One region of the Stenotrophomonas sp. YJH_SMC_65 genome, then DNA from elsewhere that is predicted to be linked to it. Evidence: predicted binding sites of a transcription regulator. Region 1 holds the regulator's gene; each other region holds the start of a gene.
The links. The regulator FliA, encoded in region 1, starts transcription of late flagellar genes. The targets are predictions, from matches to a motif close to TAAAGTTTNNCNNNCNNNGGCCGATAA.

Region 2: the regulator FliA is predicted to act here: its motif matches at 6,380-6,406, upstream of AC5P7A_RS08785 (methyl-accepting chemotaxis protein).
Region 3: the regulator FliA is predicted to act here: its motif matches at 5,908-5,934, upstream of AC5P7A_RS04630 (GGDEF domain-containing protein).

The regions. Positions count from the first base shown of each region.
Region 1 covers NZ_JCAFSR010000017.1:19,522-30,080, forward strand. Annotated here, with positions in the region: gene fliR (flagellar biosynthetic protein FliR) at 1-257, shown strand, start outside; gene AC5P7A_RS20935 (putative bifunctional diguanylate cyclase/phosphodiesterase) at 533-2,665, shown strand; gene flhB (flagellar biosynthesis protein FlhB) at 2,872-4,002, shown strand; gene flhA (flagellar biosynthesis protein FlhA) at 4,047-6,107, shown strand; gene flhF (flagellar biosynthesis GTPase FlhF) at 6,253-7,869, shown strand; gene AC5P7A_RS20955 (MinD/ParA family ATP-binding protein) at 7,856-8,743, shown strand; gene AC5P7A_RS20960 (RNA polymerase sigma factor FliA) at 8,740-9,486, shown strand; gene cheY (chemotaxis response regulator CheY) at 9,544-9,936, shown strand; gene AC5P7A_RS20970 (protein phosphatase CheZ) at 9,936-10,541, shown strand; gene AC5P7A_RS20975 (chemotaxis protein CheA) at 10,544-10,559, shown strand, end outside.
Region 2 covers NZ_JCAFSR010000004.1:150,573-161,131, reverse strand. Annotated here, with positions in the region: gene AC5P7A_RS08820 (TetR/AcrR family transcriptional regulator) at 1-297, opposite strand, end outside; gene AC5P7A_RS08815 (MFS transporter) at 422-1,894, shown strand; gene AC5P7A_RS08810 (KGG domain-containing protein) at 1,906-2,211, opposite strand; gene AC5P7A_RS08805 (DUF4434 domain-containing protein) at 2,406-3,890, shown strand; gene AC5P7A_RS08800 (MarR family winged helix-turn-helix transcriptional regulator) at 3,895-4,359, opposite strand; gene AC5P7A_RS08795 (S41 family peptidase) at 4,409-5,320, shown strand; gene AC5P7A_RS08790 (NAD-dependent epimerase/dehydratase family protein) at 5,419-6,312, shown strand; gene AC5P7A_RS08785 (methyl-accepting chemotaxis protein) at 6,524-9,055, shown strand; gene AC5P7A_RS08780 (DUF2628 domain-containing protein) at 9,134-9,520, opposite strand; gene AC5P7A_RS08775 (hypothetical protein) at 9,738-9,908, shown strand; gene AC5P7A_RS08770 (TonB-dependent receptor domain-containing protein) at 9,969-10,559, opposite strand, start outside.
Region 3 covers NZ_JCAFSR010000002.1:338,481-349,039, reverse strand. Annotated here, with positions in the region: gene AC5P7A_RS04660 (M13 family metallopeptidase) at 1-4, opposite strand, end outside; gene AC5P7A_RS04655 (hypothetical protein) at 142-603, shown strand; gene gpmA (2,3-diphosphoglycerate-dependent phosphoglycerate mutase) at 714-1,463, opposite strand; gene nfi (deoxyribonuclease V) at 1,557-2,231, shown strand; gene AC5P7A_RS04640 (cation diffusion facilitator family transporter) at 2,270-3,250, opposite strand; gene AC5P7A_RS04635 (TonB-dependent siderophore receptor) at 3,431-5,680, opposite strand; gene AC5P7A_RS04630 (GGDEF domain-containing protein) at 5,967-7,382, shown strand; gene AC5P7A_RS04625 (MFS transporter) at 7,478-8,680, opposite strand; gene AC5P7A_RS04620 (winged helix-turn-helix transcriptional regulator) at 8,770-9,219, shown strand; gene AC5P7A_RS04615 (metallophosphoesterase) at 9,293-10,420, shown strand; gene AC5P7A_RS04610 (response regulator) at 10,554-10,559, shown strand, end outside.

The sequences.
Region 1 (10,559 bases):
CCCCGACCTTCCTGCTGACCGTGCTGCGCGGCGCGCTGAGCCTGGCCATTCCGCTCACCGTAGCGATGCTGGCGGTGAACCTGGCCTTCGGCGTGCTGGCGCGTGCCGCCCCTGCGCTGAATCCGATCCAGCTGGGCCTGCCGGTCTCGCTGCTGCTGGGCCTGTTCCTGCTGGCCCTGCTGGCCGGGGAAATGGGTCCGCCGGTACAGCGCCTGTTCGACGCCGCCTTCCAGGCTGCGGACGCGGTCACACACTGACCCGATCATCACGTTCTACTGCTTGCCATGCATTTGTTTCTGTAGAGCCGAGCCCATGCTCGGCTGCCGCTCCTGCCGAAGGCAGCCGAGCATGGGCTCGGCTCTACAGAGGCGCAATTTCACGTATTGCCGCTTGAAGTCCCCCCCGGTCTGCGCGTTAGAGTGAATGCGCGGCAACCGGGGGGATGCCGCACATGGCCGGCGTCGTGCGTCGGCCTGCCTCATGCATGCCCCACCGTGGTTTCCGTCGACAGGCAGGTCCGGGAGACTGACGAATGCTGGTAGGCACGTACAACCCGTGGCTGGTGGCGATCTCGCTGCTGGTCGCCGTGATGGCTTCATACACCGCGCTGGCGATGGCCGGGCGCACGGTGACCGCACCGGGCAGGGGCGCGGCCTGGTGGTGGCGGCTGGGCGGCGGCTTCGCCATGGGCCTGGGCATCTGGTCGATGCATTTCATCGGCATGCTGGCTTTCGACCTGCCCATTCCATTGGGCTACGACCTTCCCATCACCCTGCTCTCGCTTGCGCTTGCCATCGCCTCATCGGTGTTCGCGCTGTGGCTGGTCTCGCTGCGCACCCTGCCCCACCCGCGATTGGCGGTCGGCGCCCTGCTGATGGGCACCGGCATCGCCGGCATGCATTACGTTGGCATGGCTGCAATGCGCATGCAGCCGGGAATCGACTACGACCCGGGCTGGCTGCTGTTCTCGCTGATGGTGGCGGTGGCTGCCTCCTGGACCGCGCTGTACGTGGCGTTCCGGCTGCGCGCCCAGCGCACCCGCATCGGTGATCGACTGGCGGCGGCGGGCCTGCTCGGCCTGGCCATCGTCGGCATGCATTACACCGGCATGGCCGCTGCGCGCTTCCCGGAAGGCAGCGTCTGCGGCGCGGCGGTCGGCGATGGCCTGCAGAACGAGTGGCTGGCGATGCTGGTGGTAGTGCTGACCGTGGCGATCCTGGCCGTGGTGCTGGTGGTCTCATGGCTGGACCAGCGCGTGGAAGCGCAACTGCTGCGGCTGCGCAATTCGATGCTGAGCACCTCGTTGACCGACGCGCAGCAGGAACTGACCCAGGCCGCGCTGCACGATCCTCTCACCCGCCTGCCCAACCGCCTGCTGCTGCAGCGGCGCATCGTGCAGGCACTGGCCGAGGCCGAACAGGGCGGCAACCGCTTCGCGGTGATGTTCATGGACCTGGACGGCTTCAAGCAGGTCAATGATGCCTATGGCCATCAGGCCGGTGATGCGCTGCTGGTGGCGGTGGCCGAACGCACCCGCCAGCTGCTGCGCCCGCACGATATGCTGGCACGGCTGGGCGGCGACGAGTTCGTGCTGGTGGTGCGCATCGAGCACGACGAGGACCTGCCGACCCTGGCCCGGCGCATCCTGCAGGCGGTGGGCAGCGGCCCGTTGCTGCCGGACAACGAACTGCAGGTGACCGCCAGCATCGGCGTGGCGATCTGCCCGGACCACGCCGCCAGCGAGCGCCAGTTGATGGCCTTCGCCGACGCGGCGATGTACCAGGCCAAGGAGTCCGGTCGCAACGCCTTCGTGCTGTTCGCCGACTGGATGAACGACAGTGCCGAGCAGCAGTTCCGGCTGCTGGCCGACCTGCGCCGCGCCATCGGCAGCGAGCAGCTGTTCCTGCACTATCAGCCGAAGATCCGCGTGGCCACGCAGAAGGTGGCCGGCGCCGAAGCGCTGATCCGCTGGCGCCATCCGGAACACGGCCTGATTCCCCCCGACCGCTTCATCCGCCTGGCCGAGCGCAGCGGTGCGATCAACGAGATCGGGCGCTGGGCGCTGGACCAGGCCTGCCAGCAGCTGCGGCGCTGGCACGACACCGGGCATGAAAGCTGGTCGATGTCGGTGAACCTGTCGCCGGTGCAGTTCAGTTCGCCGCACCTGCTGCAGGATGTGCGCGAGGTGATCGAGCGCCATGGCATTGCCCCGCGCCACCTGGTGCTGGAGATCACCGAAAGCACCGTCATGCGCGATACCGATACCAGTCTTCGCCTGCTGCAGGCGCTGTCGGCGCTGGGCGTGGGCATCTCCATCGATGATTTCGGAACCGGCTATTCCAGCCTGCTGTACCTGAAGCGGCTGCCGGCCACCGAGATCAAGATCGACCATGCGTTCGTGCGCGACCTGGAACACAGTGCCGAAGACGTTGTGATCGTCTCGGCGATCGTGGCGCTGGGCCATGCGCTGGACATGGACATCGTCGCCGAGGGCGTGGAGACCGCCGCGCAGCGCGCCTACCTGGAACGCCTGGGCTGCGACTTCCTGCAGGGATACCTGCTGGGCCGCCCGGTGGATGCGGCGCGCTTCATGCAGCTGCACGACCTGCCCCGGCCGCGGGTGGAACTGGCACAGAGCCCGCCGCCGCAATACCCGCCCGGCTGACACCGGGCCACGCGCGCCCGCCATCACGGAACGATTCCTGCGGCACTCTCCTGTAGAGCCGAGCTCATGCCCGGCTGTGCTTCGCGCCTGGCCCCAACCGTAGCCGAGCGTGGGCTCGGCTCTACAGAACGGGCCGTCGGTAGATCCACGCCAGGCGTGGAACGGTTCTTGCACGCACCCCGGCACCCCCTGCCGCAGTGCCTGTGATGTCCGAGAACGAATCCGCCGGCGAAAAGACCGAACAACCCACCGAAAAACGCCTGCGCGATGCCCGTGAACAGGGCAACCTGCCGCGCTCGCGCGAACTCGGCACCGCCGCCGTGTTCGGCGCCGGCGTGCTGGCGGTGATGGCCATGAGCGGCTCGATCGGCCGTGGCGCCACGGCCTGGATGAAGCACGCGCTCAGCCCCGAACAGAGCCTGCGGCAGAACCCGAAGGAACTGTTCGGCCACTTCGGCGACCTGCTGCTGCAGTTCATGCTGGTGATCGCACCGCTGGTGCTGGTCTGCCTGCTGGCCAGCTTCGTCGCCCCGCTGGTGATGGGCGGCCTGCGCTGGTCGCAGAAGGCGTTGCTGCCCGACATCAACCGCATGAACCCGATGAGCGGGCTCAAGCGCCTGTATGGCCCGGAGGCGATTGCCGAATTCACCAAATCGCTGCTGCGCGTGGCCTTCGTCGGCGTCGCCGCCGGGCTGGTGGTCTGGACCGGCTTCGACACCCTGCGCGGGCTGATCCACCACCCGCTGGAAACCGCCATCACCGATGGCCTGGGCTTCACCCTGCGCCTGCTGCTGGCCACCGCCGGCGCGATGCTGGTGCTGGCCGCCATCGATGCGCCGTACCAGCGCTGGAACTGGATGCGCAAGCTGAAGATGACCCGCGAGGAACTGCGCCGGGAAATGAAGGAAAGCGAGGGCAGCCCCGAGGTGAAGGGCCGCATCCGCCAGCTGCAGCAGCAGATGGCCAACCGCCGGATGATGGAGGCGGTGCCCACTGCCGACGTGGTGGTGGTCAACCCCACCCACTACGCGGTGGCCCTGAAGTACGAGGGCGGCGCCATGAACGCCCCCACCGTGGTCGCGCTGGGCGTGGACGAAACCGCCCTGCGCATCCGTGAAGTGGCCGACGGCAACAAGGTGGCGATCGTCTCCGCCCCGCCTTTGGCACGCGCCTTGTATCGGGAAGGCCAACTCGGAAAGGAAATCCCCGTGAGACTGTATTCGGCCGTCGCCCAGGTCCTGTCCTACGTCTACCAGCTGCGCGCCTGGCGCACTGGCCCGATGCCGGACGCCCCGCACATCCAGGTGGATGAATTCGGCAAGGGAGGCCGCCCGTGAGCGCCCAGCCCTCCGCCGGTTTCAACACCCGCCGCGCCCTGGAAATGATCCGCCAGGGCCTTGGCGCGCCGCTGATCGTGCTGGCCCTGCTGGCCATGGTCGTGGTGCCGCTGGCCGCGCCGGTGCTCGATGCGCTGTTCACCTTCAACATCGCCATCTCGCTGATGGTGCTGCTGGCGGTGGTCTACGTGAAGCGCCCGCTGGACTTCACCATCTTCCCGATCGTGCTGCTGATCACCACCATGCTGCGGCTGGCGCTGAACGTGGCCTCCACCCGCGTGATCCTGCTGAACGGCCAGAACGGCCATGATGCCGCGGGCAAGGTCATCGCCGCCTTCGGTGAATTCGTGATCGGCGGCAACTATGCGGTCGGCATCGTGGTGTTCGCGATCCTGACCATCATCAATTTCGTGGTCATTACCAAGGGTGCGGGCCGCGTTTCGGAAGTGACCGCGCGCTTCATCCTGGACGCGATGCCCGGCAAGCAGATGGCGATCGACGCCGACCTCAACGCCGGTTTGCTGACGCGTGAAGAAGCCAAGCTGCGCCGCGAGGAAGTGCGTGAGGAAGCCGACTTCTACGGTGCGATGGACGGCGCCAGCAAGTTCATCCGCGGCGACGCCATCGCCGGCATCCTGATCCTGTTCATCAACATGCTCGGTGGCCTGGCGGTGGGCGTGCTGCAGCATGGCATGCCGTTCGGCGAGGCCGCTGCGACCTATACCCTGCTGTCGATCGGTGACGGCCTGGTGGCGCAGCTGCCGGCCCTGCTGGTCTCCAGCGCGGTGGCGATGCTGGTCACCCGCGCCTCGCGCTCGCAGGACATGGCCCAGGCCATGACCGGACAGGTGTTCGGCCAGTACCGCGCGCTGGCGATCACCGCCGGCATCATCGGCGTGGTCGGCCTGGTGCCGGGCATGCCCAACGTCGCTTTCCTGACGCTGGCCGCGATCCTCGGCTTCATCGCCTGGAAGCTGTACCGCAAGGGCAAGGCGCCGGCTGCCGATGCGGCAGGCGGTGGCACCGATGCCGCCGCACTCAACGCACTCGGCCGCCCGGCCGCACCGGCACCGACTGCCGAACTGAGCTGGGACGAACTGCGCCCGGTCGATCCGCTGGGCCTGGAGGTCGGCTACCGGCTGATCCCGCTGGTGGACAGCAACCAGGGCGGCGAACTGATGGCGCGCATCAAGGGCGTGCGCCGCAAGCTGACCCAGGATGTCGGCTTCCTGATCCCGTCGGTGCACATCCGCGACAACCTGGAACTGCCGGCCAACGGCTACCGCGTGCTGGTGCACGGCGTGCCGGTGGCCACCGCCGAGATCCACCCCGACCGCGAGCTGGCGCTGGACCCGGGCAGCGCGCTCGGCGCGCTGGAAGGCATCGCCGGCAAGGACCCCGCATTCGGCCTGGACGCCACCTGGATCCAGCCGCACCAGCGCGCCCAGGCCGAAACGCTGGGCTACACCGTGGTCGATCCGGCCACCGTGGTCGCCACCCATCTGTCGCACCTGATCCGTGAGCACGCGCCGGAACTGCTCGGCCACGAAGAAGTGCAGCACCTGCTGGCCAACCTGGCCAAGAGCGCGCCCAAGCTCGTCGAAGATCTGACGCCGAAGGCGTTGCCGCTGTCGGCGGTGGTGCGCGTGCTGCAGAACCTGCTGGTCGAGCGCATTCCGATCCGCCAGCTGCGCAAGATCGCCGAGGCACTGGTCGAACATGCGCCCAGCAGCCAGGACCCGGCCGTGCTGACCGCCGCTGTTCGCACCGCACTGGGCCGCTTCATCGTGCAGGAGATCGCTGGAATGTCGGCGGAGCTGCCGGTATTCACCCTCAACCCGCAATTGGAACGTGTCTTGCAGGAGTCCACGCAGGGCAACGGCGCCGCGCTGGAACCCGGACTCGCTGAGCGACTGCACCAGAGCCTGGCCGAATGTGTCAGCAAGCAGGAAGCCCGCAACGAGCCCGCGGTCGTGCTGGTACCTGGCCCGGTGCGCGCCGCGCTGGCCCGCCTGGTCCGCCACAGCGTTCCGTCGCTGTCGGTCCTGGCCTACAGCGAGGTGCCGGAGGACAAGCGCCTGAAGCTGGTCGGAACGATCAGCTGACGCCGCCCTGCGATGCGCCAGAAAACAGACACCACTTTCGAACCAACGCAACAGACAGATACCAAGGGGAACCCGCACCGTGCAGACCACCGACCACCCGAGTTCTCCGACCGCCACCCCGCCGTCTTCGCCCCGTGACCACAGCATGAAAATCAAACGATTCGTCGCCGCCGACATGCGCTCGGCCATGAACCTGGTGCGCAAGGAACATGGTCCTGACGCCGTGATCCTGTCCAACCGCCGGATCGAGGAAGGCATCGAGATCGTCGCCGCCGCCAACTACGACGAGAGCGCCGTGCAGCGTGCACTGGAAGCCTCGCGCCGTGACGTCGCACCGCCGCCGGCACCCAAGCCGCGCACCGCCGCCGACGCGGTGATCGCCGCCGTCACCCGCCGCCGCAGCAGCACCCCGGCGCCGGAACCGGTCGCGGCCACCACCTCGGCAGTGGCCGCCCTCGCCCGCGCCGCCGTCGGTGCCACCGGCCGCACCCTGGACAGCGCCGACGAGATCGTGCCGACCCGGGGCAGCACCGGCTTCGCCGCCACCCTGGCCCGCGCCGCCGTCAACGAACCGGCACCGCCGGACCAGACCTTCGCGCCGTTCGCCGAGGCCATCGTTGCACCGGCCGCCACCGTGCCGGCCAACCGCGCGCGCTTCCAGATCGACCCGCCGCACGAGGCGCATCACGAAAGCGTGGCCCCGGCCGTGCAGCCGCCGCCGCTGCCGACCGCTGCCGTGATCGACGCGCAGCCCGGGATCGCCGCCAGCGAACCGGCAGCGGTCGAAGCCGCCGTCGAAGCCAGCCCGGCCCCCATGCTGGCCCCGGCACCGACGCTGACCGTGGTTGCCCAGGACGACGCCGAGATCCGCCAGCTGCGCCAGGAAGTGGCCGGCATGCGCCAGGTGATCGAGCGCGAGATGAACCGCTTCACCGACGAGCGCCTGCGTGGCAGCCCGGTGCGCGCCACCGCGCTGGACCTGATGGACGAGTACGGTTTCGACGCCGGGCTGGCCCGCGACGTGGCCATGCAGATCCCGCTGGAAACCGAAGCCCATCGTGGCCGCGGCCTGATGCTGGGGCTGATCTCGCGCAAGCTGCCGATCGCCCCGGTCGACCCGCTGGAGGAAGGCGGCGTGATCGCGCTGGTCGGCCCGACCGGCGCCGGCAAGACCACCACCATCGCCAAGCTGGCCTCGCGCTTCGCCGAGAAGCACGCCCCGCGTGACGTCGCCCTGGTCACCACCGACACCACCCGCATCGGCGCCCGTGAACAGCTGTATGGCTACGGCCGCCAGCTCGGCATCGCCGTGCACGAGGCCAACAGCGGCACCGACCTGGACCAGCTGCTGGAACGCTTGAAGGACTACAAGCTGGTGCTGATCGATACCGCCGGCCTGGGCCCGCGCGACCGTGCCCTGGCCGCCCAGCTGCAGTGGCTGCGCGCCGCGCGCCAGGTGCGCACCCTGCTGGTGCTGCCGGCCAACACCAGCTTCGGCGACATGGACGAGGTGGTGCGCCGCTTCGGTGCGGCCAACCTGCAGGGCCTGGTGCTGAGCAAGCTGGACGAGACCGGCCGCTTCGGCAACGCCCTGTCGGTGGCCGTGGACCACGCCCTGCCGATCACCTGGGTGACCGATGGCCAGGACGTCCCGGAGGACCTGCACCGGGCCAGTGCAGCCAATCTTGTACTTCGCCTTGAAGATTTGCGCCGAGCGGCCGATATGCCCTGCAACCCGGAGTTGAACCATGCCGTCGCGTGAGTACGCCAAGCTGACCAAGACCTTCCCGCTGTCGGCCACCCGCAGCGAGCCGCTCGGCCCTGTGCGCACCATCGCCGTGACCGGCGGCAAGGGCGGCGTGGGCAAGACGAATGTGTCCGCCAACCTGGCGGTGGCGCTGGCCGGCATGGGCAAGCGCACGCTGCTGCTGGACGCCGACCTCGGCCTGGCCAACATCGACGTGATCCTGGGCTTGAACCCCACCTTTACGCTGGCCGACCTGGTGGCCGGCCGCTGCTCGCTGGACGACGTCATCGTCGAAGGCCCGAACGGCGTGCTGGTGGTCCCGGCCGCTTCCGGCCGCCGGCACATGGCCGAGCTTGCCCCGGCCGAGCATGTCGGCCTGGTCAACGTGTTCTCCGAACTGGAACGCGAGCTGGACATCATGGTGGTCGATACCGCCGCCGGCATCACCGACGGCGTGCTGACCTTCTGCCAGGCCGCGCAGGACACCGTGGTGGTGGTCTGTGACGAACCGGCCTCGATCACCGACGCCTACGCACTGATCAAGGTGCTGTCGCGCGAGCGCGGCGTGGACCGCATCCAGGTGGTGGCCAACATGGTGCGCGACCCGAACGAGGGCCGCGTGCTGTACGAGAAGCTGACCCGCGTCTGCGAGAAGTTCCTCGCCGATGTCTCGCTGAACTACCTGGGCTGCGTGCCGCAGGATGACTGGCTGCGCCTGTCGGTGCAGCGCCAGCAGCCGGTGGTGAAGGCCTATCCATCCAGCCCGTCGGCGCTGGCGATCACCGAGATCGCACGCCGCACCGCGCGTTGGCAGGCACCGACCGAACCGCGCGGTGGCGTCGAGTTCTTCCTCGAACGCATCCTCAAGCAGCGTGGGGTGGCCGCATGAAAGGCGCAGCCCACCAGTACAGGGAAGTCCAGCGCTCGGCGGCCAACGAGGTCATCGCCCAGCATTCGGACCTGGTGCGACGCATCGCCCACCACCTGGCCGCGCGCCTGCCGGCCAGCGTCGAAGTCGATGATCTGATCCAGGCCGGCATGATGGGCCTGATCGAAGCCTCGCGCAGCTACGACGCCGACCAGGGCGCCTCGTTCGAGACCTATGCATCGATCCGCATCCGCGGCTCGATGATCGACGAGATCCGCCGTGGCGACTGGGTGCCGCGCTCGGTGCACCGCCGTGCCCGTGATGCCGCCGCCACCATCCGCCGCCTGGAACAGAGCACGGGCCGTGCCGCCAGCGCCACCGAAGTGGCCGCCGCGATGGAGATGCCGCTGCCCGAGTACCTGAGGCTGATGGAAGACGCCGCACGTGGCCAGGTGCTGAGCCTGGAGTCGCGCATCGAAGACCAGGGCGAACTGGATACCGTCGCCCAGGGCGGCCCGACCCCGCAGCAGGTGCTGGAGCGCGGCGAGTTCGGTCGCGAGCTGGGCAAGGCCATCGGCCACCTGCCCGAGCGCGAACAGCTGGTGCTCTCGCTGTACTACGAGCAGGAGCTGAACCTGAAGGAGATCGGCGCGGTGCTCGGCGTGAGCGAGTCGCGGGTCTGCCAGATCCATGGCCAGGCCGTGCTGCGCCTGCGCGGCCGCCTGAAGATTTTCGAGGCCGTCGACGCCGGCCTGGAAGAATGAACATCCCCGAGGCGACTGCCCCCGGTCGCCCGGAATGAACAACAAAGGAACTCTGCTTTGAACAAGAACATGCGCATCCTCATCGTCGACGACTTCTCGACCATGCGTCGAATCGTCAAGAACCTGCTGGGCGATCTGGGCTTCACCAACACCGCCGAAGCCGAGGACGGGCATGCCGCGCTGTCGCTGCTGCAGAGCCAGCCCTTCGATTTCGTCGTCACCGACTGGAACATGCCGGTGATGACCGGCATCGAACTGCTCAAGGCGATCCGTGCCGACGCCAAGCTGAAGACCCTGCCGGTGCTGATGGTCACCGCCGAAGCCAAGCGCGAGCAGATCATCGAAGCGGCCCAGAACGGCGTGAACGGCTACATCATCAAGCCGTTCACCGCGCAGACGCTGGAAGAGAAGCTGGGCAAGATCTTCGAACGCCTGGCGGCCAGCGCCTGATGGATACCACGGTCGACAAGAACGCCCTCGCCCTGCGACTGCAGGAAGCCCTGGATGCCCTGGAGTCCGGTGACGAAGCCGCCTGGCGGCAACGCATCGACGGACTGGTCGCGCTGCGCACGCAGCCGATGATGAGCGGCCTCTCGCGGCTGGCCCGCGAGCTGGGGCAGGCCCTGGGCGAACTGCCGACCGTGCCCAGCGAGGCCGGCGAACTGGACGATGCGTGCGCACGTCTGGACCACGTGGTGGCGATGACCGAACAGGCTACCCACCGCACCCTGGACCTGGCCGAGGAATGCCGCAGCCTGACCGAGCAGCTGCGCGCCGAAGGCCTGCAGCCAGGCCAGGACGTGCAGCTCGAGCGCATCCGCCACAACCTGACCGAGATCGCCCTGACCCAGAGCTACCAGGACCTGACCGGGCAGATCATCCGTCGCGTGGTCGGCATCGTCCGCCGCGTGCATGAAGGCTTCGGCGCGCTCGGCCTGCCGCCGGAACAGCATCGCACCGACCCGGAACTGGCCGGGCCGGCACTGAAGGGACTGGACCGCCACGCGGTCTCGCAGAACGACGCCGACGACCTGTTGTCGGATCTGGGGCTGTAAGCATGAGCGCGGTATCCG
Region 2 (10,559 bases), on a different contig from region 1:
GATCCAGGCGCACAGGCGCGCCACGCCATCGTGGGCAGGCTGCTGCTGAACGGCATGGTCGACCTCGGCCATGAACTGCAGCGTGTAGCGCTGCGCCAGCGCCTGCAGGATCTCGGTGCGCGAGGCGAAGTAGGTATAGAACGTGCCCTTGGCCACGTCGGCGGCGGCCACGATGTCACTGATGGTGGTCGCTTCCACGCCCTGTGACAGGAACAGCGCCTGCGCGGCGTCCATCAGCTCTTCCTGGCGGGTTTCAGCGGGTTTGGTGCGGGGCCTGGCGACTGCGGGAATCTGCATGGGGCGGGGTCCGGGTGCGACGGTCGCCATTCTAGCTTCCTCCGGCAATGACTGACCGCCGGTCATTGACTGACGGTCAGTCAGCAAACTACGATGCGCGCACGCTCCCTCCCGGCATCCGCACATGCAACGCTTCCGACGGCCGGCCCTGGTGCTGGCGGCCTACCTGGGCACCTTCCTCGCCTCGCTGGACATCAGCATCGTCAACGTCGCGCTGCCGACGCTGCAGCAGGCACTGCACACCGACATGGCCGGGCTGCAGTGGGTGATCAACGCCTATGCCATCGCCCTGTCCGCAGTGATGCTGTCGGCGGGGCCGCTGGGTGACCGCTATGGCCACCGCCGCATGTGGCTGCTCAGCGTGGCGACCTTCACCGTGGGCTCGCTGCTGTGTGCCTGCGCAGGCAGTCTTTCCGCACTGGTGGCAGGGCGGGCGGTGCAGGGGGTGGCCGGCGCCCTGCTGATCCCGAGTGCGATGCCGATCCTCAGCCATGCGTTCCCTGATCCGCGCCAGCGTGCACGCGCGATCGGGGGCTGGTCGGCGTTCAGCGCGCTGGCGCTGGTGCTGGGGCCGCTGCTGGGAGGCGAACTGGTGCAGCGCGCAGGTTGGCCCAGCATCTTCCTGATCAACCTGCCGCTGGGCCTGCTTGCACTCGCGCTGGGGGCCTGGGGCATTCCTGAGCGACGGCATCCGCAGCACGCCGCGCTGGACCCGGCCGGGCAGCTGCTCAGCATCGTCGCGCTGGGTGCACTCAGTTACGGCCTGATCGCGATCGGCGAGCACGGCCTGCTGGCACCTTCGACCCTGCTGGCGCTCGGCATCGCAGCATCCGGCCTGGCGCTGTTTGCGTGGGTCGAGCGCCGCGTGGCGCGGCCGCTGCTGCCGCTGGACCTGTTGGCGAAGCCGGGTTTCGGCATGCTCAACCTGGCCTCGTTCGTGCTTGGATTCACCGCTTATGCGAGCCTGTTCTTCCTGTCGCTGTTCTTCCAGCAGGCGCAGGGACATGGGGCTGCGCAGGCCGGTGCGCAGCTGGTACCGCAGTTCGTGCTGATGGCGGTGGTGTCGCTGCTGTTCGGCCGTCTGGCGGCGTGGTTCGGGCTGCATGCCGCGCTGGTGACGGGCTATGCAATGACAGGCATGGCGCTGTGTGCGATTGCCACGTTCGAGCCGACTACAGCGCACGGCCAGGCCAGCGCACTGCTGATGCTGCTCGGCACTGGCATGGGACTGGCGGTACCTGCGACCGGCATGGCGGTGATGTCATGCGTACCGGCCGAGCGTGCCGGCATTGCGTCGGCCACGATGAACGCGCTGCGCCAGGCGGGCATGAGCCTTGGCATCGCGCTGCTGGGCAGCCTGATGGGCCTGCGCGCGGTATGCCAGTTCACTGCCACCGCGCAGGCGGCAGGGCAGCCCGCAGTGGCCGCACAGGCGCGCACGCTGATCCTGCAGCCGTCTTCACTGCTGCCGGGGACGCAGATACTGGCCTGGTACCGCGGCGCGATGGCCAGCGGTTTCGGCTGGGCAATGGCTGTCGCCGGCGTGCTGGCCCTGTTGGCGGCGCTCGCCCTGTACCGCCAGTGCAGGCGCGCCTGAGCACGCTGCGGTCAGCCCTGCTGGCGTTGCGGCCCTTCCTTCGTCGGCGCGGGTTCGGCCGCGTGCTGCCGCTGTTGCCGTGCATTGGCGTGGCGCGCGTGCCCGCCTTCGCGGCCGATCGCTGCCATGTGCTGGCGATTGCGGCTGATCGCCTCGCCGCCCTTGCGGCCTGCCACGCGTGCCTCGGCCGGGCTGAACTCATGTGCATTGCCGGACGCATGCGCGGCGCGTCCACCCTTTGCGGCGATCGCGCGCTGCTTGTCCCGGTCCATCGAAGCGAAGCCACGATGGGAGGTGCCGTGATGCTGGTCAGCCATGTGAAGGCTCCCGGTGCATGGAAGGGGAGCTCATCCTTGCGTGTGCCCGGCTAAGGCAGTGTCCGCACCGGCGGTGCTGCCCTCACGCCACGCCGCACTGGCTTTCACGGCGCAACTACGCCGCTGCGCGATGAGCGCCGCTTGGCTAGGATGGACCGGCATGGCGGATGACCGCCCAGACAGAAAAGGACGCCGTGAACAGATTCGGATGGCTTGTACTGCTGGCCTGCGCTGCACCGGCCCATGCGGACACTGCGCTGCTGAGCGGCAGTTTCGTTCACTTCGGTTACTCGTCCACCGATGAGCAGCTGCCAGCGGCGCAGCTGCCGCTGTTCCTCGACGAACTGCGGGACCTGGGCAACGACACGCTCATCATCGGCCAGACCCGCGCCACCCGTGCCGGCGTGGGCTGCGCCAGCAGCGCGCAGGATTTCGAATGGATCGCCGGCTTCCCGGCCAAGCTGGGCACGGTGCTGGACGCGGCCGCAGCGCGTGGGATGAAGGTCGTGGTCGGCACCACCTACAGTTCGGGCCAGTGTGCGGCATTCTGGCAGGGCTCGAACGCTGCAGCGGTGGCGCAGGACGCAGCGCAGTCGATGGCGCAGCTGGCCCAGCAGTACGCGATGCATCCGGCATTCGCCGGCTGGTACATCACCGATGAGCCCGCGCAGGTACCGGACGAGCGTGCGTCGTTCTATCGTTCAATCGTTTCCACACTGAAAGCGGCGACGCCGTCCAGGCCGGTGATGGTGGCGCCCTATCTGGCATCCTCCAGCGTCGACCCGGCCAGCGTGGCCAGTGCTGCGCTACGGTTTCGCTCTGCCACGGGGGTCGACGTGCAGATCTGGCAGGACGGCATCGGCGCGGCGTCGCACGCGAAACTGTTCCAGTGGGATCGACCGGGCTATTCCACCGAGCAGTACTACCAGGCGTTGTCGGCGCAGCTGGGCGCCAGCGCTGTGTGGGCCGACATCGAGCTGTTCAACCATGGCAGCCCGCTGTTCCTTGATACCGGTAACGGCCTGTCCGGTGCATACCGGTCGGCGTCGGTGCAGCGCATCAACCAGCAGTTGTGGAGCGCGCGTTCGGCTGGCAAGCGCGTTGCCTGGCTCAACCAGTACCACATGTCCGAAGTGGTCGGCCCCGGCCAGGGCTACGGCGAGGCGCCGCGGATGATGAACACCTATCGCGGGTTGTACGGGTTGGGTGCCTCGTACCTCGTCGATCCGGTGCAGACCACCTATCACTACAGCGTGGCGCCGGCGACCAGCTATCCCGACGGCAGCGGCCATGAGCTGTTCGACCGCCGGGTAGGCGACCCGCGCAATCCGATGGACGCGGGCTGGGTAGGCGTGCACGGCAACGTCAGCATCACCATCGACCTGGGCCAGCGCCGACGGGTGGACTGGATCGGCCTGCATACGATGACCCGCCCGGCCTGGGGCATCGTCACGCCGACTTCGGTGGAGGTGATGTGCGCCGAGCCCGGAACTGCCGCCGTAACCATCGGCACGCTGTCGGCACCCTTCACCCAGTCCGGCGTGATGGGCTCGACCGAAGAGGAGTACGTGCTCGGCAATGCAGCCCCCCTGGCTGCGCAATGCCGCACGCTGGAGCTGCGCGTGGCCAACGGCAGCTGGACCTTCCTCAGCGAGATCGAGATGGCTGCAGAGCAGTAACGCCTCAGCGCCGGCGGGCGTCCTGCAGGCGCTGTGCGAAGGGCCGTTGTTCGAGCGCCACCAGTGCTTTGCGCAGCACCTGCTCCAACGACTGCCCCAGATCGGCATCGAGGCTGCGTGCCGCCACTGCGGTGGCCTGCCATTGCGCCTGCAGCACAGGCATCGCGCGCTGCGCGCGCGGGCTCAACTGCAGGATGCGTTCGCGCCCGTCGTCACCATTGGCAGTGTGCAGCCAACCATCGCGCACCATCGCCGCCACGGTCTGGCTGAGCGCCGAATGGCTGAGCCCGCAGGCCAGCGCGAGGTCCTTGATCCGGCAGGGGCCCTGCGCCATCAGCGTGCGCAGCACCGGCGTGTAGCGCGGCCGGTAGTCCAGTTGCAGGTGCCGGTAGGCCTGCTCGACGGCCGGGTCCAGCTGGTCCAGCAGTGCGCGCAGCAGGGTACCCAGCGTGGCGTGTTGGAGATCCATGAGCGGGATGATATATAAGCGCTTATATATCCTCAATGCGGGGTGGATGATGGCGGTCTCCTGGATGCTCGGCGCGCTGCTGGCGACGGCCTGCCCGGCGCAGGATGCGGTGCTGCAGGCGGCCGCCAGCGCCGTGCAGGCGCAGTACCTGGACGAGGCGGAGGCCGCCCGCATCGCCGATGCCCTGCGCAGCTGGTCGGCGCAGCAGCGGTATGCGGACAGCTGTTCGGATCCTGCTGCGTTCAGCGCACGCCTGAACCAGGACCTGGACATGTTCGATGGCCACTTCCACGTTGAGCGCGTGGACGCAGCTGCCGGCCAGGACGACTGGTTGATGGCCTGGCGTGCCGATGCCCGCAGCAATGGTGCCGGTGTGCGCGAGGTGCGGGTGCTGGAAGGCAACATTGGCTACCTGCGGTTGAGTACTTTTTACCCGCTGGATCTGGCGCGGCCGAAGTTCGCTGCGGCCTTCACGCTGCTGGCCGACACCGATGGCCTGGTGCTGGATCTGCGCCAGAACGGGGGAGGCGACGATGCAAGTGCCGACCTGCTGGTGCGCACGCTGCTGGACGCGAAGATCGGCGCGGTGCAGCAGCTGGACCAGCGTGGCCGGCGCACGCCGGTACCGCTGCCGCCTGCCAGCCTGCCTGTGTACCTGAAGCCGCTGGTGGTGCTGATCGACCGGCGTACCGGTTCGGCGGCCGAGTTCGTCGCCTATTCGCTGCAGGCCCTGGGCCGCGCGCGCATTGTCGGCACGCGCAGTGGCGGTGCCGCGCATATGTTTGGTGATCCTGTGCTGCTGCCCGATGGCTATCAGATCAGCATTCCCGACCGGCAACCGATCAATCTGCGCACCGGCGGCAACTGGGAAGGCACCGGCGTGAGGCCTGATGTGGCCGGCGGCGACGATCCGCTGTTCATCGCGCGGCAACTGCTGGCGCCTGCGAAGTCGTCAAGATGAACGCACGATTGCATGGCTGTCCTATCGCAGATGCGCGAATGCATGCCTAGAATCGAAGCATCCCGGTAGTTCCCGGGCGCTTCGAGTGAATGGACTCAATGAAGATTCTGTTGACCGGCAGTTCCGGGCGCATCGGGCGCGCGATCTTCGGTGCGTTGGCGGCCGCCCACGAAGTGGTGGGGCTGGACCGCAGCCCGTTCGCCACCACGCGCATCATTGCCGATGTCACCGATCGCCAGGCGGTCACGCGTGCGGTGCAGGGCGTGGACGCGGTCATCCATACCGCGGCCCTGCATGCTCCGCATGTCGGCCTGGTGCCGGACGCGGTATTCCAGCAGATCAACGTGGAGGCAACCGCGCACCTGCTGCAGGCCGCACGCGAAGCCGGCGCACGGCGTTTCGTGCTGACCAGCACCACCGCGCTGTACGGCCATGCCGTGGTAGCCGGTGGCTGCCGTTGGATCGACGAAGACACCGAGCCACTGCCGCGCACGATCTACCATCGCACCAAGCTGCAGGCCGAGACCCTGGCTGAAGCTGCCGCCACGCCGGGCTTCAGCGTTCGCGTGCTGCGCATGGGCCGGTGCTTCCCGGAACCGCCCGAGCGCATGGCGATGTTCCGCCTGCATCGCGGCATCGACGCCCGCGATGTGGCCAGCGCACACGCTGCACTGCTGCTCGACGAAGGCGCCCGATTCGCCCGCTATCTCGCCTGCGCACCGACGCCGTTCCGGCGCGAGGACTGCCTGGAACTGGCCACCCACCCGCGCAGCGTGCTGGCCCGTCGCGCGCCGCAGCTGCTGGCCGAGTTCGAACGCCGTGGCTGGCCGCTGCCATTGAGCATCGACCGTGTCTACGACAGTGCCCGCCTGCGCAGTGAGCTGGGCTGGCAACCGTGCTTCGGGCCGGACGACGTGCTGCAGCAGTATGCCGTCGGCAGCATCGAGGTACTGCCGCGCGCGCAGTGGATCAAGGACCGCGTGGCCGAGTGAGGCCATCGCGACGAACGGGTGGCTGACCCGACCCTGAGCAGATTCAGGAATGTGCAGGCCGGTCGCCTCAACCTCGTTGGCGGGCGGCCGCTAACCCGGTGCGCTTCCAGCGCCGGGCCCGCCCGGCGGCCGGTGGCCTGCGCGACGGATCGCGCGCCTGCGCGGTGCCTTCGTGGTGCCGGTCGTCCTGAACTGCCTTGCGGACCCTCCCATGCCTTCTTCCCGTTCCGCCGCTGCCCGCCGCCCGGGCAGCATCGCCCACAAGCTGATGCTGGGCACCGCCGCGATCGCGCTGCTGTGCTTCGGCCTGACCGCGTTCCTGATCTACCGACAGGCCAGCGCCAGCCTTATCAGCGCCTCGCGCCAGACCATGACCAGCGAGGCGACCGCTGAGGCGCGCCAGGTGGCGGCCGATCTGGGCACCGCCTTTGCCAGCAACGATGCCATGGTTGAAAGCGTGCTGGCCCAGCGCGCCCGTGGTGACGTGCCCGACCGCGCCAGCCTGGCGGCGGTGCTGGGCGAGCAGCTGCGCGCCCATCCCGAATGGCTGGGCAAGAGCACCATGTGGGAGGCCGATGCCTTCGACGGCAAGGATGCCGAGTTCGTCAACACCGAGGCGCACGATGCCACCGGCCGCTACATGAGCTACTGGGCCTGGCAGGAGGGCAAGCCGCAGCAGTCGGTGATGACCGATTACACCGAGACCGCCAGCGGTTCCGGTGACTGGTACATGGTGCCCAGCCGCGACAAGCTGCCGAAAGTGAGCGAACCGTATGCCTATGACATCGCCGGGCAGCAGGTGCTGATGAGTACGCTGAGCACGCCGATCATCGAGAACGACAGGTTCCTCGGTGTCTTCACCGTCGACTTCTCGCTGGCAGCGTTGCAGAAGCACCTGGCCACGCTGAAGCCGATGGGGGCCGGCCGCGTCGAACTGCTGTCGCCGAAGGGCGTGGTGCTGGCCTCGGCCAATGCCGCCGAAATCGGCAAGCCTCGCAACGACGCACTGACCCGCAGCATGCTGGCCGAGATCGCCGCCGACCGCCCCTTCGAGGCCTTCAGCCCCGATGCGGCCGGCAACGTGCGCGTGTATGTGCCGCTGCGCGTGGGCGATGCCCCGCAGCGCTTCGCGCTGGGCGTGGTGATGCCGCATGCGGTGATCGTGGCCGAAGCGCGCCAGCTGCTGTGGCTGACCCTGCTGGTCGGCGTGATCGCCGCGCTGACCCTCAGCGCCGGTGTCTACATACTGCTGCGCCGCCTGGCGATCCGCCCGCTGGCCGAAGCGGTGCGCGTGGCCGGTGACGTCGCCGCCGGCAAGCTGGACAGCACCCTGCCGGCGCGCAGCAACGACGAAGTGGGGCGCCTGCTGGACGCGATGCAGGGCATGCGCGGCCAGCTGCAGGCGGTGATGGCTGCGCAGGCCGAAATGGCGCGCCGCCACGATGCCGGTGAACTCAGCTACCGTATGGATGCCGCGGCGTTCCCGGGCGAGTACGGCCGCATGGTGGCCGACAGCAACCAGCTGGTGGCCTCCAGCAACGCGGTCACCCAGCGCCTGGTTGAAGTGATGCAGCGCTATGCCGTCGGCGACCTAAGCGTGGACATGGAAGCACTGCCGGGCGAGAAGGCGGTGTTCACCGCTGCGATGGCGACCACCAAGCGCAACCTGGCCGCGATCAACGAGCAGATCCAGCAGCTTGCCGCTGCGGCCGCCGCCGGTGACTTCGCCGTGCGCGGTGATGCACTGCGCTTCGACCACGATTTCCGCCGCATGGTGGAGACCCTCAACACCATGATGGAAGTCAGCGACCACAACCTGGCCGCACTGTCGACGCTGCTGCGCGCGATCGCCGGCGGTGACCTCAGTACCCGCATGCAGGGTGACTTCCATGGGGTGTTTGCGGTGATGCGCGACGATGCCAACAGCACCGTGCAGCACCTGACCCAGATCGTCGGCCAGATCCAGCAGTCGGCAGCCAGCATCCGCCTGGCCGCCGGTGAGATCGCTGCCGGCAACAGCGACCTGTCGCGCCGTACCGAACAGCAGGCTGCCAACCTGGAAGAAACCGCCGCGTCGATGGAAGAACTGACCTCCACCGTGCGCCAGAACGCCGACCACGCGCTGCAGGCCAACGCGCTGGCCGGTTCCGCGGCGGGCGTGGCCAGCGAAGGCGGCCAGGTGGTCAGCCAGGTGGTGCACACCATGGAGCAGATCGAGGCGTCTTCGCAGCGCATCGCCGAGATCATCTCGGTGATCGATGGGATTGCGTTCCAGACCAACATCCTGGCGTTGAACGCAGCAGTGGAAGCGGCGCGCGCCGGTGAGCAGGGCCGTGGCTTCGCCGTGGTTGCCAGTGAAGTGCGCGCGTTGGCGCAGCGTTCGGCGGGTGCTGCGAAGGAGATCAAGGAGCTGATCGACGCCTCGGTGGCCCAGGTCGGTGCCGGTGCGCAGCTGGTGCACGGCGCGGGGCGCACCATGCAGGACATCGTCGGTCAGGTCGGTCGGGTCAACGAGATCATGGCCGAGATCTCGGCCGCGTCGCGCGAACAATCGGCCGGCATCGAGCAGGTCAACCAGACTGTGGTGCAGATGGACGAAACCACCCAGCAGAACGCCGCGCTGGTGGAGGAAGCCAGTGCCGCCGCGCGCGCGATGGAGGAGCAGGCCGAGCAGCTGGCGGTGGCGGTGTCGCGCTTCCGCCTGCAGGCCGAGCCGGCGGCCGTGGCACGCCGCGCGGCCTGATCGCGCAAATGAAGACGCCCGGCGGGGGCCGGGCGTCGGTTGCGTCCTTGCCGCGCATCCCTGCGCCGGTCTGATGGCTTAGAACATTCCTTCAAACGGGTTCCAGCTGGCGCGACCTTCCACCTTCTCCAGGTAGTAGCTGTAGTTGGTGCTGGAGGCGACCAGCAGATTCATCGCGATGAACAGCATGCGCCCGACGACGTCGGGAAGGAACATGCTGACGATGGCCAGCGCGATGTTGATGCCGATGACCACCAGCGCCTTGCGCCACATGCCCAGGATCAACAGGTAGATCGCACCGAAGAACAACGCGAAGAAGTTCAGGTTGATCTTCAGGCGGTCACCGAACGACAGCGCCTTCCAGGCCTGCTTGAAACCGGGATTCTTGGGCGCGCCATGCTGGCGGAAGAAGTTGAAGCGGAACTGCCACTTCGGGCTGAACTGGGACAGGTCAGTGGTATTCATTTGGGGGAAACATCCCTGTGAGAAAACGTTTTCATGATAAGGCAAGTCCTATTCAGGATCCAAGGGCTGCCGTCAAAAATGTGACGCGTGCCGTGTTCCACGTGCTGCGGCCGGGTGCCGCACCGTCACCCGCCCGCCTTGTTTTTAGGATAGGGTGCGCAGTTCCGCTGCCGCCCCGGTTGGACCCGTGCGGCGGCGGGATGTCCATGGAGGTTGCATGACCACACCTGCTACACCGGAAAACGCACCGGGACCGGTGCTCCTGCCGACACCTGAAGTGGTGCAGGCACAACAACTGCTCGCACGCCAGCAACTGGCGGTGGCGATGGACCGTGCGCGCACGGCCGCCACGCGGGACGCGGCACCGGCCGCGCTGGAAAGCGAGTAACCCGCAATACCGTCGATCGCGCTGGCATGTCGCCAGCGCGATCACGGCGCGTGCCGCCGGTCAGAAGCGCGCGGTCATGCTGAGGAAGTAGCTGCGCCCGGCGACGAAGTAGTCGGTGGAGCCTTCCGCATACAGCTTCTTGTCGGCCAGGTTGCTGACGCCACCGCGCAGGGTCAGCACCTCGTTGACGTTCCATGCCACGGTCAGGTCATACAGGGTGTAGGCCTTGAGGAAGGTCGTGGCGGTGCCGGTCTGCCTGCCGGTGTACTGCGCCGACAGGCTGCCGGAGAACACCGTATTCGGCGACCAGTCCAGCGACGAGTAGCCGGAGAATTCCGGCGTATCGATCAGGTTGCGGCCGGTGGTCAGGTTCCTGGCTTCCTTCATCCAGGTCGCCGAGGTGCGCCAGCGCCACTGCTCGCCGAAGCGGACGTTGAAGTTGCCTTCCATGCCGCTGGTGCGCGCGCGCTGCACGTTGCTCATGCGCGTCCACCAGATGCCGTTGAAGCGGCCCAGCGGTGCGTATTCGATCTTGTTCCGGAAGTCGGTGTGGAAGTAGGTCACGCCAACATCGATCAGGTCATTGTCGAAGCTGATGCCGATCTCGCGGTTGGTGCTGGTTTCCGGATCCAGGTCCGGGTTGCCGGCCAT
Region 3 (10,559 bases), on a different contig from region 1:
TCATGAGGCTCTCCTGCGGGTAATTTCACAGGGTAGCCGCGGGAGCGACGCTGGGGACCGGCCAAAGGTCACGAGCGCATGGCGCGGCTCCGTCTGCATGCCGCTATGCTCTGGCTTCCGCGATCACTGGACTTCATGACCATGGACGAAGCTGCGCTGCTGCAGGCCATCGACGCTTGTGAGTGTCTGTTCTTGGCGGGCATCGGCGAGCCGGAAGCGAATCGTCTGCGCCTGGTCGTCGAGGAAGGCCTGGTGGTCGGAAAGCCCTCCCGTGTGGAGCTCGCTCATGGACGTTCAATCGATGATGCGCGTGCGATAGAGGTGATGCCCCACTCGCAGCGTTTTGAGCTGATCTGGGACCACTACATCAGCTACGCCGTGCACAACGAGTCCTACCAGAGCTGGGACGACGCCGAAACCTGGAGCGGCAACCTGTTCCGCCGCTACAGCCGTTCGAAATTCCTCGATTCTCTGGACCATGCCACCTTTGCCGATGTCAGTTACCCGGGCCCATTCACGCACTATCAGGTGATATGCCAGGAACACGTCATCGACATTGCCGCGTTGCAGCCGCCGAAGGTGCGCCGCATGGATCCCTCGTAGCTGGCTGATGCAGCCCCCATGGCTTGGCTCTACCGGGTTGCGACAGCGCCGGCCGAGCGTGGGCTCGGCTCGACAAAAGCGAAGGCCGGCTTGCGCCGGCCTTGTGCTTCTTACTTCGCCTTGCCCTGGTTGGCCACGGCTTCGGCGGCCTTGCGCGCTGCTTCCGGGTCGCCCAGGTAGCGGAACGACTGCACGGTCAGGTCGTCGTTCAGTTCGAACAGCAGCGGGATGCCGGTCGGGATGTTCAGCTCGAGGATCTCCTCGCGCGAGACATTGTTGAGGTACTTGTACAGCGCGCGCAGCGAGTTGCCGTGGGCAGTGACCAGCACGGTCTTGCCATCCTTCAGCTGCGGCGCGATGGCGTCGTGCCAGTACGGCAGCACGCGGTCCAGGGTGGTGGCCAGCGACTCGGTGCCCGGCAGCGCGTTGCGGTCCAGACCGGCGTAGCGGCGGTCATGGATCGGGTGGCCCGGATCTTCCAGGTCCATCGGCGGCGGCGGGATGTCGTACGAACGGCGCCAGACCTTGACCTGCTCTTCGCCGTGCTTGGCCGCGGTCTCGGCCTTGTCCAGCCCCTGCAGGCCGCCGTAGTGCCGCTCGTTGAGGCGCCAGGACTTGTTCACCGGCAGCCAGTCCTGCTCCAGCTCGGCCAGCGCACCCTGCAGGGTGTGGATGGCACGCTTGAGCACGGAGGTGTGGGCGACGTCGAACTGCAGGCCTTCCTCGCGCATCAGGCGACCGGCGGCGGCCGCTTCCCGGCGCCCCTGCTCGGTCAGGTCGACATCGACCCAGCCGGTGAAGCGGTTGTCCAGGTTCCACTGGCTCTGGCCATGGCGCAACAGTACGAGTTTACGGGTCACTGCAGGGTCTCCAACGCGAGGAAAGGCAGGCCGCCATTGTAGCCCGGCCGCCGCTCACCGGGCCGTGGCGCCGCCCGTGCGATGCTGTGACCGATGAATACGGTGATCGATCCCGGATGTTGGGAAGGCAGCGTCTCCGCGGCACGCGCGCAGCAGCTCCAGCTGGCCGGCCGCGTGGAGCGCCAGGACCGCCTGCCACGCGAAGTCCGTTGGCTGGCCGGGCTGGATGTTGGCTTTGAAGACGACGGCGCCATCACCCGCGCCGCGGCGGTACTGCTGGACGTGGAGACGCTGAAGCCCGTGGCGCAGGAGATCGCGCGCATCCCCACGGTGATGCCCTACATCCCCGGTCTGCTCAGCTTCCGCGAGCTGCCGGCACTGCTGGCCGCGCTGGCGCTGCTGCCGCGCACGCCGGACCTGGTGTTCGTCGATGGCCATGGCATCAGCCATCCGCGCCGGCTGGGCGTGGCCGCGCATCTGGGCGTGGTCACCGACCTGCCCAGCATCGGCGTGGCCAAGTCAAAGCTGGTGGGCCGGTTCGTCGAACCGGGCGCCGAGGCCGGTGCACATGCGCCGCTGCAGGATGGCGACGAACAACTGGGCTGGGTGCTGCGCAGCAAGGTGCGCTGCAAGCCGCTGTTCGTGGCCGGCGGCCATCGGGTCAGTGCCGATACCGCGCTGGACTGGGTGCAGCGCACGCTGCGCGGTTACCGGCTGCCGGAACCGACCCGGCTGGCGGATCGGCTGGCCTCGCGACGCGACGAATGACCGCACCGGGCATTCCCCGGTGCGGCTTTCATTTTCATTCAATGATGCACGTGGCCGCGATGGCCCTGCGCGTCCTCACCGTGGTCGTGGCCTTCATGGCCCTGCTGCGCGCCGCCCTTGGCCGACGCCGGTCCAGCGCAGGCTTCACCACAGTGGTCCGCTTCGATCTGCAGCGTCACGTGCTCGATGCCGAAGTCATCGTGCAGGCGCCCGCCCAGCTCACGGCGCAGCGCATCGGCGTCGGTGCCGTCGCGCATCACGATGTGCGCGGTCAGCGCCGGCGTGCTGGAGGCCAGCGCCCACACATGCAGGTCATGCACGTCCAGCACCGCAGCATGACCGGACAGGCTGTCGCGCACCTTGGCCACGTCCATGCCCTTGGGCACGCCTTCCAGCAGCACGTTGATCGCCTCGCGCATCAGCACGTAGGTGCGCGGCAGTACCCACAGGCCGATCAGCACCGCCAGGATCGGGTCGATCGGCTTCCAGCCGGTCCACTTGATCAACAACGCACCGGCGATCACCGCCACCGAGCCAAGCATGTCCGCCCACACTTCCAGGTAGGCGCCCTTCACGTTCAGGCTCTCGCCGCTGCCGGCCTGCAGCAGGCGCATCGAGATCAGGTTGATGACCAGGCCTGCGGCGGCGATCACCAGCATGCCCGAAGATGCGATCTCCTGCGGTTCGCGGAAACGACCGATCGCCTCCCACAGGATGTAGGCGGCGACCACGAACAGCATGGCGCCGTTGATCATCGCGCCCAGCGCTTCCAGGCGTGCATAGCCGTAGGTGCGGCGCGCGTCCGGCGGGCGTCGGCTCAACCGCACCGCGACCAGCGCGATCATCAGTGCCAGTGCATCGGTGGCCATGTGTGCCGCGTCGGACAGCAGCGCCAGGCTGTTGGTCCAGAACGCGCCCACCACCTCGATGACGAGGAAGGTGGAGGTCAGGCCGAGCGCCCACCACAAGGGTTTCTCGTGGCGGATCTGGGACGGCAGGTGATCGTGGTCGTGGCCCATGGCAACAGCTCCTTTGCGATGCGGTGCAGGCTACGCCGTGCTGGCGGGGGAGACTATTACGGTGTTTATAACATTGCAGCCCAGGCGATCCCTCACCGGGCAAGGCCCGGCGCTACCGGAGCGTGGCCGGCAGCGCCAGGCCTGGCCTGGCGACCGCAGCGGACCGGCGTCCGCGTGCGGTCAGAACCCGAAGCGCAGGCTGGCCCAGTAGGCGCGGCCCGGTTCGTTGTAGGTCGCCGCACCGGCATCGCTGCTGTTGGCCTCGCGGAACAGGCGCTTGTCGGCCAGGTTGTTCACGCCGAAGCCGAAGCTGACCGTCTCGGTCACCCTGTAGCGCGCGCTCACGCCCCAGATGTTGTAGGCACCGCGGTCCTGCAGCGCGATCGAGGGATCGCAGCTGCCGGTGCAGCGCGGATCATTGTTGATGTTGGCGGTGGCCGGCTTCTGCTTGCCGTAGAACGTGCCGGTCAGCAGCACCGACAGCTTGTCGGTGGCCTGCCAGTCCAGCATCGTGTTGACGGTGTACTTCGGGATCACCGACAGCGGCTGGCCGGTGCTCTTGTTCTCGTTTTCCACCATGTAGGTGAAGTTGTTGCTCCATTTCAGGCGATTGCCCTGCTCGCCCAGCAGCGGGATCACCAGGTTGCCTTCAAGCCCCTGCACGATCGCCTTGGGCGCGTTCTCCCAGCGGAAGATGCGGCCCTTGGAGTCGGCGGTCAGGCCAACCTGGGTGTAGCCGGCCTGGATCTTGTCCTTGTAGTCGTTGTGGAAGTAGGTCAACGAGGCCTGCCAGCCGCTCTGCGGTGCCCACTCGATGCCCAGTTCCTTGTTCAGGCTGGTTTCCGCCTTCAGGTCCGCGTTGCCGCGCATGTAGCAACCGGCACCCAGGCTCGGCAGTGCATTCGGGCAGCCGTTGCCACGGGTGTAGTACAGATAGTCCGGATTGGACTGGTACAGGTTCGGCGCCTTGAACGCGCGGGCGATGCCGCCCTTCACCACCCAGTCGCTGTTGATGCGGAACTGCGCATTGAGGCTGGGGCTGGTGTTGTTGCCGAACTGGCTGTGGTGGTCGAAGCGCAGGCCCGGGGTGACGATCCAGCGCTCACCCAGGTAGATGTTGTCTTCGACGAACACTGCGGTGGTCTGCGCGTCGGCCTTGCCCCGCGCGCGATCGGCCGACAGCCCCGGGATACCGCCGCCGCTGCTGCTGGACTGGCTCATCGAGTACGGGTCGGTCAGGCGGCTGTCCAGGTATTCAAAGCCCAGCGTCCAGATGTTCTCGGCGCTGCCCAGCGAGGTCGGGAAGCTCACTTCGCCATCCAGCTGGTAGTTGCGCAGGCGCGAGGTCGACCAGTCGGTGCCGTTGAAGCTGCCTTCCGGGCCACCGGCCAGGCCTTCATTGATGCGCGAGTTGTTGACCGCTTCCACCGCGGCGGTCACCCGCGAGGTCACGTCGCCCCAGCGGCCGCGATGGGTGATCGCGCCGGTGTTGCGGTACATGCGGTTGGTTTCCGCTTCGCCTTCGGCCAGCGCCGCCAGGTCAACGCCGGTCGAGGTACCGGTAGTGCTGACCGCGCGGTCACCGGCGTAGATGTTGCCCTGGCGGCTGGTGCCGGCTTCGAACTCCACCACCTGGTCGGCGGTGATGTCCCAGCGCAGCAACGCGTTGACGTCGCGGTTCTTGACACCCTCGCGGCCAGCCGGCGGCACCGCGTTCGGGTTGGTGGCGTACTGGCGGTTGAGGTCCAGTGAGTCGGCGTCGGTCTTGTTGAGGTTGCCGTACAGGCGGAACGACAGGGTGTCGGTCATCGGCCCGCTCAGCTGCAGGCCGACGCGCTCGCTGCCGCCTTCGGCGCTGTGCTCGGGCACCAGGCCATACAGGTCGACCGCTCCGGTCAGGTCGCCGGTCGGGCGCTTGGTGATGATGTTGACCACGCCGCCGGACGCACCGGAGCCATAGCGTGCCGCCGCAGGGCCGCGCAGCACTTCGATGCGCTCGATCATTTCCGCCGGCACCCAGTTGGTATCACCGCGGGTATTGCGCTCACCGCTACGGCCCATGCGCACGGCATCACGCGCACCGATGCGCTTGCCGTCGACCAGGATCAGGGTGTTTTCCGGGCCCATGCCACGCAGGTCGATCTGGCGGTTGTTGCCGTACTGGCCCGAGGCGCTGTTGCCGGTGAGGTTGACGCCCGGCATGGTGCGCAGCAGCTCGGCGATGTCGTTGGCCGGCGGGCGCTTGGCGATGTCCTCGGCGGTGATGGTCGAGGTACCCAGTGCCTGGCGGGCAATCTGCGAGGCGGTGACATGCACCGTGTCGATATCGGTGGCATCGGTTTCGGCCTGGGCGGTCAGGGCGCTTCCCGCCAGCAGGGCGGCAACGGCGAGCGCCAGCGGGCGCGGCGAAAGGACAACGGCAGGAGACATGATCTGGACCTTCTGGCAGGGCAACGGGGCCTCTGGCAAAGGGCTTGAGGCAACGACGAGGGGGAGGCGGAGCGTCGCTGCAGTCGCCTGCGGGCCGATCCGTGCGCGCATTCTCCCATCAATGCGAGTGATTCTCAAATGCGTTCACTCATTGCCGCCGCGGCGCCGACGTGCTTTGCGCGCCGTGCAACCCTGCATCGCGCATAAACTGACCGGCCAACCCGCCATCAACCGTGCGCCACCGCGGCCGATACCCGTGGTTTGCCGTACGCAGTCAGAGATCGACGTGGAACCACCCCAACTGGACGATGCCAGCCAACCGCTGGCCGAGGCCTGGCAGCACTGCCTGCAACAGGCCGGCCCTGCCGCCACCGCGCTGCTGCACGCCGCCGCCGCCGATGCCCCGCCGGCGCTGGCCCAACGCTTCTACGAGGTACTGCTGCAGGACGGGCGTGCACGCCGCTTCCTGTCCCACGACCAGGTCAAGCAGCGCCTGCAGCCGGCCATGCAGCGCTGGCTGGTGCAGTTGCTGACCACCAATGCCGACGGTATTGCCGGCGCCGTTGCCTCGCAGCGGGTGATCGGCGATGTGCATGCCCGGGTCGGTATTCCGGTCGACCTGGTCACCCGCGGCGCGCGCGTGCTCAAGCACGAACTGTTCGTGCGCCTGCACGACGACGCGCCCGACAGTGCCACTGCGTTCGCCGCCATCGACTGCCTCAGCGCGATCATGGACATCGCCATGGAAGGCATGACCCTGGCCTATACCCATGCACGCGAGCGCTCGACCCGCGCCGATGCGGCGTACCGGCTGTTCTCGCTGGTGCAGAACGTCGGCACCGAACGCGAACGCCAGCGCGCACTGCTGCTGGACTGGGAGAACGCCCTGCTCTACGCGCTCGCTGGCCACGTACAGGCCAGCGACAGCGCCAGCCTGGCCACTTCCGAGTTCGGCCTGTGGTTCACCCACAAGGGCATCCCCAGCTTCGGCGAGAGCAGCGAGACCCGGCAGGTCGGCCAGCTGATGGCCCGCATCGACAGCAACTTGCAGCGGGCGAGCAACGATGCCCCGGCACAACGACTGGCGGTGCTGCCGGCCATCCGCGAGGACCTGGCCGCCATCCGCACCCTGATGACGCTGCTGTTCGAGCGCATCGGCGAGCTGGATGCCGGCAGCGATGCGCTGACCAACCTGCTCAACCGCCGCTTCCTGCCTACCGTGCTGCGCCGGGAGATCGAGCTGGCCACGCGCAACCGCACGCCGTTCTCGCTGCTGCTGCTCGACCTGGATCACTTCAAGGCGATCAACGACGGCCACGGCCACGACGCCGGGGACCGCGCGCTGCAGCACGTCGCCGGCCTGCTCGGCCAGCTGACCCGCGGCAGTGACTACCTGTTCCGCTATGGCGGCGAGGAGTTCGTGGTGGTGCTGGTCGCGGCCAGCGAATCACAGGCCGCGGTGATCGCCGAAAGCCTGCGGCGGCAGATCGCGCAGTCACCGGTGGCATTGGCCAACGGCCAGGTACTGGCACTGACCGCCAGCATCGGCGTAGCCGGCCATGACGGCCACCCGGACTACGAGCGGCTGATGGCACGGGCCGATGCGGCGATGTACGAGGCCAAGCGCAGCGGCCGCAACCGCGTGGTAGTGGCCAGCGCGGACCTTGAGGAAGCACCGGGACGGCGTGCACTGCAGCGATGACGACAGGACAGGTAGAGTCCACCGCTGGTCGACTATCGCACGCAGCGCGGGATTTTTCGCACGCGGGGCGAAGAGCAGTCGACTGACAGTCGACTCTACCGACAGTCGACTCTACCGGTTCGCCCGCCAGCCGATGCATTGGACGCCACCACCCGCCATGCTGCCCACCACAGCAGCGCCAGTGCCGCGATGCCTGCACCCAGCAGGCACACGGCAGGCCAGCCATGCCGGGCCTGCATCCAGGGCCCGGCAGCCGCACCGGCACCACTGCCCACTGCATAGAACAGCATGTACAACGCCACCAGGCGTCCATGCTGTTCTGCCGGTGCACGCAGCAGCAGCGCCTGGTTCGATACGTGCAGTGCCTGCCCACCGAGGTCGAGCACGATCACGCCCAGCAGCAGCAACGACAGCGACTGCGGCAGGCCCAGCAGCGGCCACCACGCGGCCAGCATCAGCAGCAGCGCGCCAAGACTGACCCGACCGGCGAAACCGCGGTCCATCCAGTGCCCGACCCGCGCCGCCATCAAGGCGCCCACTACGCCGGCCAGGCCCAGTGCGCCGATGGCCGCGGTGGACCACTGCAACGGCGGCGCCGACAGCGGCAGCGGCACCGCCGCCCAGAACACGTTGAGGCCAGCAAACAGCAGCAATGCCAGCGGCCCACGCTCGCGCAGCGCGCGGTCCCGGCGCAGCATGCCCAGCATCGAACCCAGCAGTTCGCGCCAGCGCGGTGGTACCGCCGGCACCGGCACCGCCGGCAGACGCCGCCACAGCAGCACGGCCAGGGCCGCCATCAGCGCTGCCGACAGCAGATAGACCGCCCGCCAGCCGACGGTGGCCGCGACCGCGCCCGATACAACGCGCGCCAGCAACAGGCCGATGAACACGCCGCCCTGCACCACGCCCACCAGGCGCCCGCGCTGCTCGGGCGGCGCAAGCGTGGCGGTATAGGCGATCAAGCCCTGGGTCAGCGCGGTGCCCAACAGCCCGGCCAGCAGCATGCCCGACAACAGCCAACCGGCCGTGCGTGCCGCTGCCAGCCACAGCAGGGCCAGCACCAGCGCCATCAACTGCATCCGCAGCAGGCGTCGCCGGTCACCGCGATCGGCGAGCGGCAGCAGGCCCAGCAATGCCAGCACACTGCCGGCCTGGGTTGCCGCCAACACTGCGCCCGCCACGGCACGGTCCAGTGCGAAGGCCTGTGCCAGCCGATCCAGCAGCGGTTGCGCGTAATAGACGTTGGCAACGCTGGCGCCGGCCGCGACCGCGAGCAGGGTCAGCAATGGGCGGGACATCGATGCGCTCATGGTGTAGTTGCAATTTGAAACTTGATGCAGGCTATCGTCATTGGTTTTAAACTGCAACCACATTCGGAGGCCACAGCATGCACGCCGACAGTCCCTGCCCCGTTGCCCGCAGCGCCGACCTGCTCGGTGATCGCTGGGCACTGCTGGTGATCCGCGATGCCTTCGACGGCGTCACGCGCTTTGGCGACTTCCAGCGCAGCCTCGGCGCGGCGCGCAACATCCTCAGCGATCGCCTGCGCAGGCTGGTCGAGGCCGGCATCCTGCAACTGCAACCGGCCTCCGATGGCTCGGCCTACCAGGAATACGTGCTCACCCACGCCGGCCAGGAACTGTTCCCGCTGCTGGTCGCGCTGCGCCAGTGGGGAGAACGCCATCGCTTCAGCGCCGGTGAAGCCCATTCGCAGTTGATCGAATCCAGCACGCGGCGACCACTGCCCTACATGCAGCCACACGGGCGCGACGGTCAGCCGCTGCAGGCCGCCGCCACCCGCGTGCGCAAGCTCAAGGACGACCGGCGCGGCGCCTGATCCGCCCATTCGCGCACACCACGATCGGGCCGCGCCGGTTAGCATCGGAGGTTTCCGCCGCCGGACGCCGCCGATGCCGCGCTATCGCCCTTTCCTGCTGACCGCCCTGCTGTTGCCGCTGCTGGCCTGCGCCACAGCAACCACGCAGGCCCGCGAGGTTGCCGCGCCCGCCGACCACGTGCAGGCCGATGGCCCCTATGTATTCCGCCAGGGCGACCAGCTGCAGGCCAAGTGGATCTGCGACGACAAGGTCGAGTCGCGCTCGCTGGCCATCAACACGACGGGCACCGATATCGCGCCGCGCTGTGGCTACGAACACACCGTGCACGTGGCCGCGCCGAATGCGGCCTCGGTCTCCGTGCTGCCGGCCGCGCCGCGCATCGTCGCGCTGTCGGATATCCATGGCCAGTACGGGCTGCTGGTGCGCCTGCTGCGCGCCCACCAGGTCATCGACGCGCAGGATCGCTGGGCCCTGGGCAAGGACACGCTGGTCATCGCTGGCGATGTATTCGACCGCGGCCCGCAGGTGACCGAGGCGTTCTGGCTGCTGTACGGCCTGCAGCAGCAGGCCGCCGCCGCCGGTGGCGCAGTGCACTTCGTGCTAGGCAACCACGAAACCATGGTGCTGTACGACGACCTGCGCTACGTCAACCCGAAGTACCTGCGCAGCGCCCAGCTGCTGGGCCGCAGCTACCCGCAACTGTATGGCGCCGACTCGGTGATCGGGCAGTGGCTGCGCACCCGCCCGGTGCTGCTGAAGATCGGCGATACCCTGTTCCTGCATGGCGGCATCTCGCCCGAAGCGGTGCAGCTGGCGCTGGACCCGGCACGCACCAATGCGGCCTATCAGGCCTCTCTGGGCCTGCCCAAGGCCGAAGTGAAGGCCGACCCGACCACCGCACCGCTGTATGACGGCAAGACCAGCCCGATCTGGTACCGCGGCTACTTCGATGGCCGCCTCGACACAGCGGGGGTACAGGCCGTGCTCGACCGCCTGCAGCTCACGCGCATCGTGGTTGGCCATACCTCGATGCCACACGTCAGCAGCTTCCACGGCGACCGCGTGATCGCCATCGACAGCAGCATCAAGAACGGCGAGAACGGCGAACTGCTGTTCATCGAGGATGGCAGGCTCAGCCGCGGCCTGCTGGACGGCTCACGGGTGCCGCTGGCACTGGGTGAGCCGGGCCTGCAGGACTGAATGGCGGGACAGCGCGACGGTGCCGGGAGGTGCCGGCGCGCTCCACCTTCACCCGGTTTGCGGCTACCCTCGGCAGCCGAGAGGCCCACCCCGTCCACCCGCTGGGCCCGACCGTTACAGGAGCTCCCCGCGCATGCGC